DNA from 2 places in the Ensifer sp. ZNC0028 genome. Region 1 is predicted to be linked to the other one. Evidence: riboswitches for the same ligand, from Rfam matches in the RefSeq annotation. Region 1 holds a riboswitch; the other holds the start of a gene.
The links. Region 1 has a riboswitch for FMN ahead of L981_RS11925 (6,7-dimethyl-8-ribityllumazine synthase). Riboswitches for the same ligand answer to the same signal wherever they lie in the genome.

Region 2: another riboswitch for FMN. It lies ahead of L981_RS02945 (DMT family transporter); the one in region 1 lies ahead of L981_RS11925 (6,7-dimethyl-8-ribityllumazine synthase).

The regions. Positions count from the first base shown of each region.
Region 1 is NZ_JTLA01000046.1:19,803-25,729, reverse strand. Features, by position in the region: gene L981_RS11940 (iron ABC transporter permease) at 1-507, shown strand, start outside; gene L981_RS11935 (ABC transporter ATP-binding protein) at 518-1,579, shown strand; gene L981_RS11930 (TfoX/Sxy family protein) at 1,676-2,017, shown strand; FMN riboswitch at 2,172-2,322, shown strand; gene L981_RS11925 (6,7-dimethyl-8-ribityllumazine synthase) at 2,417-2,890, shown strand; gene L981_RS11920 (low temperature requirement protein A) at 3,255-4,538, opposite strand; gene L981_RS11915 (RpiB/LacA/LacB family sugar-phosphate isomerase) at 4,750-5,193, opposite strand; gene L981_RS11910 (triose-phosphate isomerase) at 5,236-5,927, opposite strand, start outside.
Region 2 is NZ_JTLA01000009.1:147,497-153,423, reverse strand. Features, by position in the region: gene L981_RS02955 (MarR family winged helix-turn-helix transcriptional regulator) at 1-249, shown strand, start outside; gene L981_RS02950 (esterase-like activity of phytase family protein) at 344-2,551, opposite strand; gene L981_RS02945 (DMT family transporter) at 2,619-3,533, opposite strand; FMN riboswitch at 3,621-3,803, opposite strand; gene hupB (DNA-binding protein HupB) at 3,927-4,202, opposite strand; gene lon (endopeptidase La) at 4,423-5,927, opposite strand, start outside.

The DNA of each region.
Region 1 (5,927 bases):
ATCACGCTTCTGCCGCTGGTCATCCCGGCGATCGTCATCGTCTTCGGCTACATCCGGCTCTACAACACCTCGAGCTGGCTGCCGCTGACGGGCTCGCTGACCGGCACCAACATCCTGCTGATGTTCGGCTATGCGACGCTGGCACTTCCCTACATGTACCGCGCGGTCGACACCGGTCTTCGCACCATCGATGTCGCCACCTTGACCGAGGCGGCACAGAGCCTTGGCGCCGGCTGGGTGGCGATCCTTGCCAAGATCATCCTGCCGAACGTGCTCGTCGCCGTGCTTTCGGGCGCCTTCCTGACCTTTGCCATCGTCATCGGCGAGTTCACCATGGCCGCCCTGCTCAACCGCCCGGCTTTCGGCCCGTACATGCAGCTTCTCGGTGCCAACCGCGCCTATGAGCCGGCCGCACTCGCCGTCATCGCATTCGGCATCACCTGGGGCTGCCTCGGCCTCATCCAGCTCGTTTCGCGCTTCCAGAAAAGCGCGCCTCCAAAGGCCTGAGGACCGACCCATGAGTTTCCTGTCACTCACCAGCATCAAGAAGTCCTTCGGCCCGGTTCAGGTCGTGCATGATTTCAACATGAACATCGAAAAGGGCGAGTTCGTCTCGTTCCTCGGGCCATCGGGCTGCGGCAAGACGACGGTGCTGCGCATGATCGCCGGCTTCGAGACGCCGACCAGCGGCCAGATCGTCATCAACGGCCGCGACCAGAATTCGCTGAAGCCCAACCAGCGCAACATCGGCATGGTGTTCCAGGCCTATGCGCTGTTTCCCAACATGAACGTGCATGACAACGTCGCCTTCGGTCTGAAGATCGCAGGCACTGACAAGTCGGAGATCGACGCGAGGGTGAAGCAGATGCTCGGGCTGATCAAGCTCGAGCACCTGGCGGACCGCTTCCCCTACCAGCTCTCCGGCGGCCAGCAGCAGCGCGTTGCGCTTGCCCGCGCCATTGCGGTCAAGCCGCAGGTGCTGCTGCTCGACGAGCCGCTCTCGGCGCTCGACGCCAAGATCCGCGTGTCGCTGCGCGAGGAAATCCGGCAGATCCAGCAGCAGCTCGGCATCACCACCGTCTTCGTCACCCACGACCAGGAAGAGGCGCTGTCGATCTCCGATCGCATCGTGGTCATGAATGCCGGCCGTGCCGACCAGATCGGCACCCCCTTCGAGATCTACAACACGCCGGCGACCCGCTTCGTCGCGTCCTTCGTCGGCACGCTCAGCATCATCGAAGGCAAGGTTGCGGACCCGGCCGCAGGCTCGGTCACCATCGGCAACCAGCAGGTGGCGCTGAAGGACCCGATTGCCGGCATGAAGGGCGGCGACAGCATTTCGCTGGCGCTGCGTCCCGAAGCAGGCTCGATCGCCGAAGGTGCCAAGGGCGACACGTCGCTAGCCGGCGAGGTCGTCTCGACGAGCTTCCTCGGCTCGGTCATCCGTACGCGCCTTCGCGTCGGCGGCGACGTCATCTCCTTCGACATGTTCAACAATCCGGGCGTCGCCCCGCCGGTTTCCGGCGACAACGTCACGCTGCGCTTTGCCGCCAAGGACTTGTTGGTCATTCGCGAATAGAAAGCCCAAGCAAACCGCTCCTGACGCTGGCGCCTATGGCGCCAGCGGTCATTCCACGCCTCATTGTACTAAGCCGGAAACCGCGAGATTGCGATCATGGCCAAGGCCGAGCCGAGTGCCTTCGTCAGGCATATCCAGGATGAGCTCTCCGACATCGGACCCGTCCAGATAGACCGCTTCTTCGGCGGTTGGGCCTATCTCGTTGCCGACAAGCGCTTTGCCGTCAACATCAAGGATCGCCTTTACTTTCGGGTCGATCGGGCGCTGAAAGATGCGCTCGTTGCCGAGGGCTGCCAGCCCTTCAGCTACGCGAAGGGCGGAAAGACGGTGGTCGTGCATCGCTTCTACGAAGCGCCGCAGGATTGTCTCGACGACCGGGATGCACTGCTCCATTGGGCCAATCGCGCGCTTGCCGCCGAAGACGACGATCTGCGCTGATCATCGCGCATCCGCTCTCGACCACCGGCCGAGACGGCTCAACTTCGGGGAACGAATTTGCCGTCGCTCCGTCGTACAAGCAAAAATCTGTCGTGATTTCCGGCATTTTCGTCGCACCGTGCGTTTGACCGCGCGCGGTCGCCCTATATAGTCGCGTTGTTCTCAGGGCGGGGCGAAATTCCCCACCGGCGGTAGCGGTCGCAAGGCCGAAGCCCGCGAGCGCCTTGGAGCTTACGCTCCAGGGGTCAGCAGATCCGGTCAGATTCCGGAGCCGACGGTCACAGTCCGGATGGAAGAGAGCAAGCAGCAACGTGGGTTCCCGCGAAGGGACCTCGCGCGCATGCATGTTCGCCCGACGGGATCATTGGAAAAACGCCAAACCCTGAAAGGCTTGAGACCATGACCATTCTTTCCCACCCCACAGCCAAGATCGCGATCGTTCGTGCCCGTTGGCATGCCGATATCGTCGACCGCTGCGTCGATGCCTTTGTTGCGCAATGGACGAAGCTCGGCGGCTCGGCGGCCGATGTCGAGATCTTCGACGTGCCGGGCGCACTCGAAATCCCGCTGCATGCACAGACGCTGGCCAAAACCGGCCGCTATGCCGCGATCCTCGGCACCGCCTTCGTCGTCGACGGCGGCATCTACCGCCACGATTTCGTCGCCGGCACGGTGCTCGACGGCATGATGCGCGTGCAGCTCGACACCAACGTGCCGGTGCTTTCCGCCGTGCTGACGCCGCATAATTTCCAGGAAAGCGAACCGCTGATCGCCTTCTTCCGCGAGCACTTCGTGACCAAGGGTACGGAGGCGGCCAACGCCTGCGCCCAGATCCTCGACGCCCGCGCCAAGCTGGCGCTGCTCAACGCCTGATCGGCTGCGGGCTCCGACATCAGCCGGTCTGACGGCGTCGCAATGGCGGCTGCCCCTCATCCGCCCGGTGAGGGCTTGCCCCTCATCCGGCTGCCGCCACCTTCTCCCCGCACGCGGGGAGAAGGACACGCGCGGCGCTCGTGTCGCCCTTCACCTTCGAGGACGAGGTCCGCCTGGACTGAGAAGCACGGGCTGGCGAGAGAACTCGTCCCCTCTCCCCGCCTGCGGGGAGAGGGCTAGGGTGAGGGGCAATCGACAATCGCCGACTTAAACCAATCATCAGCACACCCATTGAATCAACATCTGAACCAGCTGAATCAAGCCGGCAATCTCCGTCGATAACCCGCTGTTTCGACTCGCAAAATCAATGCGCCGCCTCGCCCTTGTGCAGGCTGCGCTCCAGAGCCGCCATGCGGTGGCGGTGCCCCGCCACCTCGTAGCCGACGATGGTGACGACCGGTGCCAGCATCAGGATGATCAGGCACTTGGCCATGTCGAGCCCGGCGATCGCCGCGACCACTGACGCAGCAAGCACCACTGCCGTGCCCGCGAGCAGCCAGAGATGCAGGCGGTCCACCTGCTGCATGAGATAGGCGTACATCGCGTAGAGCAGCCCGATGTAGCACGCGACAGGCACCGCCACCGTCAGCACCGTTGCGACCGAACCGATATGCGCCTTGTGCTCGATGTAATAGGCCGCCACATGCAGGCCGGCACCGGTGGCGACGATCGATGCGAAGATTGGCATGTGGCCGTAGCCCCAGACGAAGGCCCGCTTGAGACGGTAGTGGTGTAGGATCTCCGCACTCGGCAGCAGGAAATAGATCCACCACATGCCGAAGGTGAGCCCCGTGCCGGCGAGGCAGACGAGTGCGACGTTGAGGTCCCAGCCCTGCCCCTCGACCACGGCCGAGATCGAGGCGACCGTGCCGACGACCCCTTCCCCAAGGGCGATGATGGCAAGAAGCCCGTAGCGCTCGGCGATGTGGTGCGCGTGCCAGGGCGTGCCGCCGTCGCGCGTCTCGGCGAAATAGGGGCCGAGCATCTCGATCGCCGTGAGCCCGACGACCATGGCGAAGGTCACCAGCAGCGAGAAGTCGACGAAGATCAGCACGATCCAGCCGATCTGGGCGACGCTGATCGCTTTCACATAGGTGAGGCAGGCATTGCGCCGTGCCGGGTCCTGACGGCTCGCGCGCAGCCACTGGAAGAGCATCGCCACCCGCATGACGACGTAGCCGAGCACCATGATGCCATTGTCGAGATGCGCGCCCTTGTCGATCGACTCGAACATCGGCGGCAGGCCGATCGCAAGGATCAGCACGCCGACCATCTGCACCATGGTAACGGCGCGGAAAATCCAGTCGTCCGTGTCATAGGCGGAGGCAAACCAGCTGAAATTGATCCAGGCCCAGCAGATGGAAAAGGTCGCAAGTGCAAAACCGAAGAGGCCGGCAAAGATGTGCCCCTCGGCAAGGAAATGGGCAAGCTGCGAAGCAGCCAGGCTGAAGGCAATGACGAAGGTCAGGTCGAACAGCAGCTCGAGCGTCGTCGCGGTCCGGTGATGTTCATGCGTGTCGCGGCCGCTCATGCGCGCCACGTGGTGGTGCGCGCTTTGATGCGGCTCAGTCAAGGTGGTTTCACTCATGCGGCAGCGTCCCTCATTTGACGATCCGCAAGAATATTCAAATATTTGCAGAAGCCTCGTCAAGACGAAGCACAAGACCGGACATGAAAACGCCCGGCATCGCTGCCGGGCGTGTCGTCACGATGCCTGAGGGAGGATCAACGGCATCGCGAGATTGGGTAGGCCTTGAACCGGGAACCGGATGCAGACGGCAAGCCGTCCGCCCTTTTCCTCAACCGGCCCGCGCCGCATCCAGGCGGTTGATCGCCTCGACATTGCCGGCCGAAGAGCCGTTCGGGTCGAACTCGGAGGCGAGCCAGGTGTCGACGATCGACTTTGCCAGCTCCGGTCCGATGACGCGGGCGCCCATGGTGATGATCTGGGCGTTGTTCGACTTTGCCGCCCGCTCGGCCGAATAGGTGTCGTGCGTCAGCGCCGCGCGGATGCCCGGCACCTTGTTGGCGGAGATGCACACGCCGATGCCGGTGCCGCAGAACAGGATGCCGCGGTCATGCTTGCCCTCGACAACCTGCTGCGCCAGGTTCTGCGCGAGGTCCGCATAGAAGCCGGACTGGCTGAGGTCGACGACTTCCACGTCGCTGCGGCCGCTCAGATGGGCGGCAATGACATCCAGCAGGGGCTTGCCGGCGCTGTCGGCTCCAATTGCAATCTTCATGATTGTTCCTTTCGTTCTTCTTGAGCTGCAACGGCCGGAGGCTCAGATCGCCTTGGCGACGCGCTGCAGAATGTCGAGATAGCCATTCACGTCCCAGGCGGAGCGGCCGATGAAGAGGCCGTCGATATGCGCCTGGGTGATCAGTTCTTCGCAATTGCCGGGGTTGACGCTGCCGCCGTAGAGCACCGGCACGCGCCTGCCGAGTGTCGCTTCCGCCACCTCTGCGATGCGCTTGTGGCGCTCGTCGGCATAGTCAGCCGTCGCCGGAATACCGTTGACGCCGATCGCCCAGACCGGCTCGTAGGCCAGCAGGATCGTCGCCGTCTTCGCCGCGCCTTCGAGAAGTGCCAGCGCGCCCTCGACCTGGCGCTTCAGCACCTGATCCGCCTCGCCCGCTTCGCGCTCGGAAAGTGTCTCGCCGATGCAGATCAGCGGCACCAGGCCATGGCGCACGGCGGCTGCGGTCTTCAGGCCGACAGTGCGGTCGGTCTCGCCGAAATGCTCGCGCCGCTCGCTGTGGCCGAGCTCGACCACGTCGAGGTTGCAGTCTTTCAGCATCAGCGGCGACACCTCGCCGGTCCAGGCACCGGCATCGTCCCAATGCATGTTCTGCGCACCAACCTTGACGCTGGTGCCGGAAAGCCGCGCCTTGACCTCGCGCACCGCCGTGAACGGCGGGATGACGAAGCGCTGGATGCGCTCGTCCCGTGATGCGTCGGCCGCAGCAAGACCCT
Region 2 (5,927 bases), on a different contig from region 1:
GTCATGCGCAAGCCCGATCCCGAGGACCGGCGCGCCAAGATCGTCTCGATCACCGAAACCGGCCGCATCGTTCTGGAAGCCGCCGAACATCCCCGCAAACAGCTGCTCGAGGAAATCTTCTCCGCACTCGACGATGAAGAACTCGACGCGCTCTATGACATCGTCGGCAAGCTGGTCGACCGGACGGACGAGATCCGCAAGCGCAAGGATGAGGCCGAAGAGGCAGCGCAGGTCGCGATCGCCCGCTAGGCGCGGGCCGCCTTTCGCAAATCACCAGTGCCGAAACAGAAAGAGGCCGGGACGTCATGTCCCGGCCTCTCCCGTTTTCTCCGGGCGGTAACGCTTACATCGCGTTGATGGCGCCAATGGAGAAGAACAGGGTTTCGCCGGAGGAGTCGTCGACGCCGTCATTGTCGGTGACGACATAGCCGTTGCCGGCGGCATCGACGGTGAAGCCTTCGACCTTGTCGACGACGTAACCGTTCAGCGCCTTCAGTTCCGGAATGAGGTCACGAACCTCTTCCTTCTTGACAACAGGCAGTTCACCGCCAAGGGCAGCCGGCTTCAGTTCCGACAGCGCAACGCGATAGATCTTCTTGAGCTTGGCAGCCTGGCCGATCAGGTTGTCGCGCTCGATGATGTAGGCGTAGTCGCCGTGGACGGAGATTTCCGACAGGCCGACCCAGCCGTCACCGGCCTTTTCCAGCGGGTAGCGCACCGCGCCCCATTCTTCGCTCTTCGGGTTGTAGGAGACGAGCTTGACGAAGCCCTTTTCGTCATCCTTCCACTCGCGCTGAACAGCCATCCACAGCGTCTGCTCGTCGCCTTCGCCGACAACGGTGATGCCCTCGAAGCCGAAGCGGGTTTCGCCGGCGCGCAGCGCTTCCGGCAGGGCGATTTCCTTCTTGATCTCGCCCTTCTTGTTCACGTGGAAGATCGCGTGGCTGTAGAGCTTGTCGGAGTTGCCTTCCGACGCGAGCCAGAAGCCCCCTTCCCCGTCATTGGCGATGCCTTCGATGTCGAGCTTCTGAGCCGGTGCGCCGTCACGGGTGATGGCGAGCGCTTCGGTGATCAGTGCCGGCTTCTGGGTAGCGTCGATGGTGAAGATCGTCGGCTGCGACGAATAGACCGAATCATTGACGGCGCGCAGGAAGCCGGGCTTGTCGGCGACGGCAACGAGACCGGAGAGCGCACCGAAGCCGATCGGCAGGCCGTCCTTCTCGGCGGAGCGGATCTGCGGATAGGCTGCTTCGCCCTCAGCACGCTCATAGATCATGACGTGCGAGCGTGCGCCGCCATCCTCGACGAGATCGACTTCGTTTGCGGTCGCAAAGAGATTGCGCGACGGGATCGCGACGGCGCCTTCCGGCGAAATGCCCGACGGCAGAAGCTGCAGCAGTTCGGGCTCGGCGCCCGTGTCCTTGTAGACGCCGACGATCGAAGCGCGCTCGGCCAGCACGAAGAACAGGTTGTCGTCGCCGAACTTCGCCGCTTCCAGGCCCTCGGGCTCGACGCCCTTGGCCGAAGAGCGCTTCTCGGGATAGTGGCCGATCGCGGCGACTGCATGCTCGAAGCTGGCGCCCGCCTCATAGAGAACCTTGCCGGTCGTGTCGAAGATGGTGAAGCCACGCGCGCCGCCTTCATAGTCGCCTTCGTTGGCAACGACGATGCGGTTGTCGTCAAGCCACTTCACCGCATCGGGCTCGCGCTTGCGGCCCGGCTGCTCGTCCTTGAAGGCAATCGCGCCGTTGCGCTTGGTGTCGATGTTCTTGAGGTCGACAGTGCCGGCAGAGAAATGCGTCTTCACCGTTCCCGTCTTGCCGTCGATGATGACGATGTGGTTGTTCTCCTGCAGCGTCAGGGCGATCTCGTCCTTGCCGTTGAAGGAAACGAATTCCGGCTCCGGATCTTCACCGGCGATTTCAGCAAGACCGGTCAGCGTCACGCGCTTCAGCGAACCGCAATCGGCAACACCATCCTTCAGCGACAGGATAACGAGGTCGCCGGCCGGCATCTGCGGGATCTTGCCATCGTTCAGCTCTTCATCGCGCTCGTTTTCGATCGCAATGGCAGCAAGCGTGCGGTCCTTGTTGACGGCGATCGAATCCGGCTGGCCGCCGAGATCACAGGTCGCATCGACTTTCTTCGACGCCAGATCGACGATCGCCAGAAGCCCCGACGGCTTGACGAAGCTCTCGCGCGTGTTGACCGCGACGAGTGCCTTTGCACCGGCGATGGTGACGGAGGTCGGCTCGCCGTCAAAGGAAACCGTGCCGGCTGCCTTGGGCGCCTTGGCATCGGTGATGTCGATCAGGCCGACGCGCTTGCCCGGGCTGTCGGAATAGACGAGCAGATTGCCGTCTTCGCTGGCCGTGATGATTTCGGCGGATGTCGGCGCCTTGCGCGCATCGCCTTGCGGCAAGTTATCGGCAACAGCAAAGGATGCAATGCGGTTGAAGACGGGCTCGGCCGCCGCAGGAAATGCTGCGGAGGCAAGAAGAACGGCCGCGAGCGCGGTCACGCGCGAAGTGATGGTCATGATATCCCCCATGTGCGAACACTGAAAACATGGGGGTTCTGCGCGATGCCGATGACAGCCGAATGACAACGCTCGGGTTTTACACCGTTCCGGTTGCGGGAGCGGCGCGCTCGAGCCGCATCTCGTTGCGCATGATGAACAGCGAAGCGCCAAGGATCAGCACCGCGCCGACCCAAAGATACCCCGTCGGCGCGTAACCGAAAACCAGCCAGCCGGCAAAGACGTTGAGCGGCAGCTTCAGGTCGTCGAAGGGCTGCACATAGGCGGCGTCGGCAACCGTATAGGCAAGCGTCAGCAGATACTGCGCGACGACGGTCAGGATCCCGGCGAGCAGCAGGAAGCCGAGCGCTGCGCCATCGGGCACGGTGAAACCGGCCGAAAGCGCCATGGCGCCGTTGATCGGCGTCAGAAGCACAAGCAGCCAGACCGTGATCGTTTCGGGGCGCTCAAGACTGGTGAGGCTCTTGGTGATGAGCGACGAAGCCCCCCACAAAAGCGCCGAGAGGATCGGCAGAAGAGCAGCCCAGCTGAAACTGTCCGACCAGGGTTCGAGAATGATCATCGCCCCGGCGAAGCCAACCGCGGTTGCCGCCCAGCGCGCCGCACCGACACGTTCGCCGAGAAACAGGCGGGCGCCGAGGATGATGAAGAACGGCGAGGTCATGACCAGCGCGATCGCCTGCCAGATCGGCACGTGCGCTAGCCCCGAGACCCATGCCCCGACCCCGAAGGCGGCCAGCACCACGCGCACGACGTGGCGCCAGGGATAGTCGGTGCGCATGGCCGACAGCCCGGCGCGTCGCAGAAACGGCAGCGAGAAGAGGAAGGCGAAGGCATATTGCCAGAACGCCATGGCGGTGGCCGGGAAACCGAGCTTCATCGTCAGCCATTGGGTGACGACATTGAGGCCGGCAAAGGCGATCCCGGCCAGAACCATGAAGCCGGCTCCGGCCATGGCGCGCGAGGAGGAAAAACCGAGGGAAGTCTGATTCATGTCATGCACCCTGAATGCGGACCAAACACAAATCAGGACGCATGAGCGCACGACACGACGCCGGGCATCCCTGCCCTTCGTGCCGGCGACCATTCTCTTTCATCCGGACTATGACCGTCGGCTCCGGAGTTGCACCGGATCTGCTGACCCTCCCCCCAAAAATCGAGGAGAGGCGCTCGCGGGCTTGGGCCATCTTCGCGTGCCATCAAGACGCCGCGCTCTCATGCCCTTACCGCCGGTGGGGAGTTTCACCCCGCCCTGAGAATGGGCAAGCCCTAGAGCAAATGGCGGGTACCCGCAAGGGCTGCCCCAAAATGCGAAAGGGTCCGGCTTGCGCCGAACCCTCGAATACCTGGACTGCCGGCCTCGTGTCCGGCCGCCAAGCAAATCTCATCAGCCGTTGACGGCATCCTTCAGGCCCTTGCCGGCCGTGAACTTCGGCACGTTGCGTGCCGGGATGTCAACTTCCGCGCCCGTGGACGGGTTACGACCCTTCGAGGCTTCGCGGCGCGAAACCGAGAAGTTGCCGAAGCCGACCAGGCGAATGTCGCCGCCGTTCTTCAGCTCAGCCTGGATGGTCTCGAAAACTGCATCAACTGCAGAAGATGCGTCGGTCTTGGAAAGTCCGGCCTTCTCAGCAACGGCAGACACGAGCTCATTTTTGTTCATGTTTCCACCCCTTTCAGATTGGTTCGAAACGACTGTGTTTTAAGGCGCGGCGGCTTGCGCTTCGCCCGCGTCTTGCCTTTCCCAATTGCGCCTAATCCCTTGGAATGCAAGGCTTGCAGGGCGCTTTTACAACAAAAAAGACCGGCCAATGGCCGGTCTTCCCAATTTTTCTGCAAAATGAGCGCCGCGCGAGCCGGCGGCGCCCTTTTTCGAGCACCCGTCAGTGGGCGATCGAAGAGCCTGCTTCGTCCTGCGAATCAACCGGTGCAACGGTTGCCGGCTCGTTTGCCGGGTCCCATTCGATCGGTTCCGGCATGCGCACCAGAGCGTGTTCGAGCACTTCGCCCATCCGCGAAACCGGGATGATTTCGAGCGCGTTCTTCACGTTGTCCGGGATCTCGGCGAGATCCTTGGCGTTCTCTTCCGGGATCAGCACCTTCTTGATGCCACCCCGAAGCGCTGCCAGGAGCTTCTCCTTAAGACCGCCGATCGGCAGCACGCGGCCGCGCAGCGTGATCTCGCCGGTCATGGCGACATCCTTGGAGATCGGGATACCGGTCATGATCGACACGATCGTCGTTGCCATCGCGACACCCGCCGACGGGCCATCCTTCGGCGTCGCACCTTCCGGCACGTGCACGTGGATGTCACGCTTGTCGAACAGCGGCGGCTCGATGCCGAAGTCGATCGCGCGCGAGCGGACATAGGACGCCGCTGCCGAAATCGATTCCTTCATCACGTCGCGCAGGTTGCCGGTGACGGTCATGCGGCCCTTGCCGGGCATCATGACGCCTTCGATCGTCAGCAGCTCGCCGCCGACCTCGGTCCATGCAAGACCGGTGACAACACCGATCTGGTCGTCACGTTCGGCTTCGCCGTGGCGGAAGCGCGGAACGCCCAGATAGTCGTTGATGTTGGCAGCGGTGACTTCGACCTTCTTCGCCTTGCCCTTGATGATCTCGGTCACGGCCTTGCGGGCGAGCTTCATCAGCTCGCGCTCGAAGTTACGCACACCGGCTTCGCGGGTGTAGGTCTGGATGACCGCCATCAACGCGCCGTCGGTGACCGAAAACTCCTTCGGCTGCAGCGCGTGGTCGCGGATCGCCTTCGGCAGCAAGTGCCGCTTGGCGATTTCCAGCTTTTCCTCTTCGGTGTAGCCGGCGATGCGGATCACTTCCATGCGGTCCATCAACGGCGCCGGTATATTCAGCGTGTTGGCGGTGGTGATGAACATCACGTTGGACAGGTCGTATTCGACTTCCAGGTAGTGGTCCATGAAGGTCGAGTTCTGTTCCGGATCCAGCACCTCGAGCAGCGCCGACGACGGATCGCCGCGGAAGTCCTGGCCCATCTTGTCGATTTCGTCGAGCAGGAACAGCGGGTTGGACCGCTTCGCCTTCTTCATCGACTGGACGACCTTGCCCGGCATGGAGCCGATATAGGTGCGGCGGTGGCCACGGATTTCGGCTTCGTCACGAACGCCGCCGAGTGCCATGCGCACGTATTCGCGGCCGGTCGCCTTGGCGATCGACTTCGCAAGCGAGGTCTTGCCGACGCCCGGAGGGCCGACGAGGCACAGGATCGGGCCCTTGATCTTGGTCGAACGCGCCTGCACGGCAAGATACTCGACGATGCGCTCCTTGACCTTGTCGAGGCCGAAGTGATCGACGTTGAGCACCTCCTCGGCATGGTTCAGATCGGTCTTGATCTTCGACTTCTTGCCCC